DNA from 2 places in the Symbiopectobacterium purcellii genome. Region 2 is predicted to be linked to the other one. Evidence: predicted binding sites of a transcription regulator. Region 2 holds the regulator's gene; the other holds the start of a gene.
The links. Region 2 encodes CRP, which controls carbon source genes, mostly activating them, when cyclic AMP is high. Its sites were predicted from a motif close to ATGTGANNNNNNTCACAT; they were not measured.
Positions count from the first base shown of each region.

Region 1: a site for CRP is predicted at 2,196-2,213, ahead of idnO (gluconate 5-dehydrogenase). Genes of this name have one in related genera too.

Region 1 is NZ_CP081864.1:171,343-174,480, reverse strand. Features, by position in the region: gene glpK (glycerol kinase GlpK) at 1-641, shown strand, start outside; gene K6K13_RS00775 (gluconokinase) at 692-1,219, opposite strand; gene idnO (gluconate 5-dehydrogenase) at 1,245-2,009, opposite strand; gene K6K13_RS00765 (substrate-binding domain-containing protein) at 2,440-3,138, shown strand, end outside.
Region 2 is NZ_CP081864.1:4,602,275-4,605,412, forward strand. Features, by position in the region: gene K6K13_RS21470 (phosphoribulokinase) at 1-462, shown strand, start outside; gene K6K13_RS21475 (OsmC family protein) at 530-937, opposite strand; gene crp (cAMP-activated global transcriptional regulator CRP) at 1,254-1,886, shown strand; gene argD (bifunctional acetylornithine/succinyldiaminopimelate transaminase) at 1,953-3,138, opposite strand, start outside.

The DNA of each region.
Region 1 (3,138 bases), 510 kb from region 2:
CCACCATCGCTTGCGGTCCGCGTGGCGAAGTGAACTACGCGCTGGAAGGTTCCGTATTCGTGGGCGGTGCCTCTATCCAATGGCTGCGTGATGAGCTGAAACTGATCGGTGAATCCATGGACTCCGAATATTTCGCCACCAAAGTGAAAGATTCTAACGGTGTCTACGTTGTCCCGGCCTTTACCGGACTGGGCGCACCTTATTGGGACCCGTATGCCCGTGGTGCCATCTTCGGCCTGACGCGCGGCGTGAATTCCAACCACATCATCCGTGCTACGTTGGAATCCATTGCTTATCAAACGCGTGACGTGCTGGATGCGATGCAGGCGGATTCAGGCACACGTCTGCAATCACTGCGCGTTGATGGCGGTGCCGTTGCCAACAACTTCCTGATGCAGTTCCAGTCCGATATCCTCGGCACCCGCGTAGAACGCCCTGAAGTGCGCGAATCCACCGCACTGGGTGCCGCGTTCCTGGCAGGTCTGGCTACTGGCTTCTGGAATGATTTGGATGAAGTGAAGAGCAAGGCAACGATTGAACGTGAATTCCGCCCCAGCATTGAAACCGTGGAGCGTAACTATCGTTACAGCGGCTGGAAGAAAGCCGTGGCGCGTGCTCAAGCGTGGGAAGATCACGAATAATTCCCGTAGGGAAAACAAAAAGGGCGCAGCGATAGCTGCGCCCTTTTTTATTAACCGGCAACGGGTAATCGCTCAGGCGTCAGCGCATTGATGCAGCGCTGTACCACGCCGTCGACGGGTGAGGCAATATCGACCGCCACCACATCCGGTTCGTCCGCCTGCGGCGTTTCCAGTGCCATAAACTGGCTTTTGAGCAAACTTTCCGGCATGAAATGGCCTTTGCGCTGCTGCATACGCGCTAGCACCAGCGCGTAATCGCCTGTCAGCCAGAGAAAGGTGATGCCATGATTATCTTTTCTCAGCCGATCGCGGTAGCGTTTTTTCAGCGATGAGCAGACCAAAATACCTGTCTCATTCTTTTGTTGCAGGCTAAAGACCACATCGTTCAACCGCTCGAGCCAAGGCTCACGGTCATCATCATTCAGCGCCTGCCCCTGCGACATCTTGAGTATATTGTGACGCGGATGCAGATCGTCACCATCGATGAACTTGGCCCCTAACCGCTGTGCCAACCGCGCACCCACGCTCGATTTTCCTGTGCTGGATACGCCCATGATCACCACGCATTGTCCTGCCATAACGGCTCCTTGTTACATTGCGTGTTTAAACGGCAACCAGCATGCCGCCATCCACAAACAACAAATGTCCGTTAACAAAATCAGAGGCGCGTGAGGAGAGATAAACCGCCGCACCGATCAGCTCTTCCGGGTTACCCCAACGCGCCGCGGGGGTACGTTTACACAGCCATTGGGTAAAGGCTTCATCCTCAACCAGCGCTTTGGTCATGTCGGTTTTAAAATAGCCCGGCGCAATGCCGTTGACCTGAATGTTATAACGCGCAAGCTCAACGCACATACCCCGCGTCAGCATTTTTACCGCCCCTTTTGAGGCAGCATAAGGCGTAATCGTATCTCGCCCAAGCTCACTCTGCATTGAACAGATATTAATAATTTTACCGCGTTGCCGTTTCACCATAAAGCGAGATACCGCCTGAGAAACCAGAAACACGGATTTCTGATTGACGTCGATCACTGCATCCCACTCATTTTCAGGAAACTCAGTGAAAGGGTGACGGCGTTGGATACCCGCGTTATTAATCAGCACGTCGATTGCGCCAATATTTCCCTCAATATCAGCAATGGCGTTATTTACGGCCTGACCGTTGGTCACATCAAAAGCACAGGCATAGGCCACAAATCCGGCATCACGTAATTGGCTGGCAGCATGTTCAGCACGATCGTCGGTAATATCATTGATAATAATATCGGCACCTTGCTCGGCTAACCCTTTGGCCAACAGAAAACCAATACCTTGTGCTGAACCGGTAATAAGGACTTTTTTATTCGTTAACGAAAAAAGATCTTTCATTATGCTTTCCCGATAAATAATAGAACGGCATGTCCTATTGATAGCGATAAGGAACTCAAAACCCACTGAGAAGAGGGCTCAATAAGTGATAATGTGGAGCGCCGCTGTCGTGAAAAATAACAGCGGCACAAATAACATCGCCAATGCCAGACGCCTTATTATCAAACCGGTTTATTGCCAGCAAAACTGTGAGGAAGATCACTCAATATCATGTTACGAAAGGAGGTTACTCTTTACGTGATCCGTTGCGCGTATTTCCACTGGAATATCGGCTACCGTTTGTTTCCCACAGGCTAACACACGAAAAACACTTATTATTTTCGCTCTCATCGCCATGTTACGAGAGGTATTCCAGTAACACGCTTTCCTTTTTCCAGAGCGGCAGTGCATAATCCTCGTTTTGAATCAGGCGACACTCGGGCTTTCCTGCATGAAGAACCAGCGCGTTACGTTACAGGACATCGCACAATTATCAGGCGTCACCAAGATGACCGTCAGTCGTTATCTGCGTACGCCGGATAAAGTCTCGCCTGAAACCGCCCAGCGCATCGCCCAGGTGATGGCAGAAGTGAATTACACCCCCGATGAGCGCAAAGAGGCGACACAAGCGCCTGCCCCGCGCATCGGCATTCTGGTGCCCTCTTTTAATAACCAGATTTTCTCCGATCTGTTGGCCGGGATTGAATCGGTTACCGCGCTGAACGGCTACCAAACGCTGGTGGTCAATTACAACTACGACAAGACACGGGAAGAACAGCAGATCGTTAACCTGCTGTCTTGTAACATCGCCGGCTTGATTCTTACCGACTCCGAGCACACGCTGCGCGCCAACAAATACCTCGATTCCGCCAATATTCCCGTCGCTCAGGTGATGGATCTGGAGCCGCTGCCAGGCCGCATTGTGGTCGGGTTCAACAATACGCAGGCCGCCTATGATATGACGGTGGCAATTCTGGCTAGCGGTAAACGCCACGTGCTCTACTTTGGTTCCATGTCCGATGTGCGCGACCGTAAGCGCTATCAGGGCTATAGCCGCGCCATGCAGGAAGCGGGATTAGAACCGATGCAAATTTCGCCCAACAAGGTCTCATCGGTATCCATTGGCGCTGATATGCTGGCACTGATACGT
Region 2 (3,138 bases):
GTCACTGACCAGTACGATGTTGCCCAGCACGTTGACCTACTGGTCGGTGTGGTTCCCATCGTCAATCTGGAATGGATTCAAAAGCTGGTGCGCGATATCAACGAACGCGGTCACTCGCGTGAAGCCGTGATGGATTCTGTGGTGCGTTCCATGGAGGATTACATTACCTATATCACGCCGCAGTTTTCTCGCACCCACATCAACTTCCAGCGCGTACCGACGATTGATACCTCAAACCCCTTTGCGGCCAAGGCGATCCCTTCGCTGGACGAGAGCTTTGTGGTGATCCATTTCCAGGGCGTCGAGCATATTGACTATCCCTACCTGCTGGCCATGCTGCAAGGCTCGTTTATTTCACACATCAATACCTTGGTGGTGCCGGGGGGAAAAATGGGGCTCGCCATGGAACTGATCATGGCACCGTTGGTAAAACGGCTGGCAGAAGGGCGTAGCGCGGGCTGAGATAAAACACACGCAGCCCGCCAGAAAACGATGCGACAACGAAGAAAGCTATTCGACTATGAAGAAACTAGGCGACAGCGACGATTTCGTGGCTATGCGTGACCTTCACCGCCTTTTCTAACATTAGCGCCACTGAACAATACTTCTCCGCCGACAGCGATACGGCTCGTTCAACCACCTTATCCGTTAGCCCTACGCCCGTGACGACAAAATGCAGGTTGATATGGGTAAACAGACGCGGCGTTTCTTCACGACGCGTGGAGGATAATTTGACTTCACACCCGGTAATGGTATTGCGGCCCTTTTGCAAAATGGACACCACATCAATGGCGCTACAGCCTCCTGCCGCCATCAACACCATCTCCATCGGACTGGGCGCTTTATCGCCAGCATTGCCATCCATCAGGATCTGATGCCCGGATGACGACTCACCGAGAAAGGTCAGATCTTCGACCCATTTTACGCGCGCTTGCATCCACAACTCCTCAAATTTATTCGAAAATTACTCACTGTTATATATAAAAACCGCCGATAACTAGAGCTTAATCATGCTGAAGCGAGACAACACAAGACAGGCTCGTCAAGCTGTGTTACAAACAGGAATAGAATCCGTTCCTTCAGTTTTAAGCTGACGGTCAGAACGGGTCGTGACGTCGCCATACAGAGGCCAGTATATTCCCTGACGTCAGTCCGCCAACACGGAATTTTTACTACTAGCACGTTAATACGCCGTACAGGGAACTCTGAACCCTGTAATTTGCGCAGTGAATTACAACAGAGGATAACAGCGAATGGTTCTCGGCAAACCGCAGACAGACCCGACTCTTGAATGGTTCCTTTCTCATTGTCATATTCACAAGTATCCATCGAAGAGCACGCTAATTCACCAAGGTGAAAAGGCAGAAACGCTTTACTACATCGTGAAAGGCTCAGTAGCTGTGCTGATCAAGGATGAAGAAGGCAAGGAAATGATCCTCTCCTACCTCAACCAGGGGGATTTTATTGGAGAACTGGGCCTGTTCGAAGAGGGCCAGGAACGCAGTGCATGGGTACGGGCAAAAACTGCCTGTGAAGTCGCTGAAATCTCCTACAAAAAATTCCGTCAGCTGATCCAGGTCAACCCGGATATTCTGATGCGTCTTTCCTCACAGATGGCGCGTCGCCTCCAGGTGACTTCCCAGAAAGTGGGCAATCTGGCCTTCCTGGATGTCACGGGCCGCATTGCACAGACGTTGTTGAACCTGGCGAAGCAACCCGATGCCATGACGCACCCGGATGGGATGCAAATCAAGATCACGCGTCAGGAAATTGGTCAGATTGTTGGCTGTTCCCGCGAAACGGTAGGCCGTATTCTGAAAATGCTGGAAGATCAGAATCTGATCTCGGCACACGGCAAAACTATCGTGGTATACGGCACACGCTGATACCCTCAGCGCCGTTGAGACAAAAGCACGTTGTGCACTGCGCAGCGTGCTTTTGACAAGTCTAGGCTACTCCGCTTTCACCACCGCTTCGACCGCCCGCGCGAACCGCGCCATGCCCTGATCGATATCTTCCAGATCAATCACCAGCGACGGCACAAAACGCACCACGTTAGGCCCAGCGACCAGCACCATCACGCCTTGCTCTGCGGCAGCGGCAAGGAACTTACCCGCCTGACCGTGCCATTTCGGCTTCAGTTCTGCGCCAATCAGCAGGCCCATACCGCGAATCTGTTCAAAAATACCGTGCTCTTCATTAATCGCCTGAAGAATCGAGACGAAACGCTCGTGGCGTGCTTGTACACCGGAAAGCACCTGTGGGGTATTGATGGTGTCCAATGCGGCTTCAGCCACCGCACAAGCCAGCGGGTTACCGCCGTAGGTAGTACCGTGTACGCCAACGGTCATCACCGAGGCGACCTCTTCAGTGGTCAGCATGGCGCTGATGGGGAAACCGCCGCCCAACGCTTTCGCCGTGGTAAGAATATCCGGCGTCACGCCATAGTGCATGTAGGTAAACAGCTTGCCGGAACGTCCCATGCCGCTTTGCACTTCATCAAACACCAGCAGAGCGTGATGCTGATCGCACAGCTCACGCACGCCTTTGAGGAATTCTGGCGTGGCCGGTGTAATGCCACCTTCACCCTGAATCGGCTCCAGCACCACGGCACAGGTGTGGTCATCCATCACCGCTTTTACTGCGGCCAGATCGTTGAACGGCACGTGCACGATATCGGCCGGTTTTGGTCCGAAGCCATCAGCGTATTTCGCCTGGCCACCGACCGAGACAGTGAACAAGGTGCGACCGTGAAACGCATTGTAGAACGCAATGATTTTGGTTTTATACGGGCTGTGGCGCTTAATCGCATAGTGACGAGCTAGCTTGAAAGCCGCTTCGTTGGCTTCAGCTCCAGAGTTAACAAAGAACACGCGTTCGGCAAAGGTGGCGTCGATCAATTTGCTGGCCAGACGCAGCGCGGGCTCATTGGTAAAGATATTGCTGGTGTGCCACAGCGTTTCGCCCTGCTGCTTTAACGCCGCCACCAGCGCAGGGTGGCAGTGACCTAATGCCGTTACCGCAATCCCACCAGCAAAGTCGATGTACTCGCGCCCTTGCTGATCCCATACGCGACTCCCTTTGCCTTTAACAGGCACAAATTGCGCCGGTGCGTATACGGGTAGAATCACCTTGTCA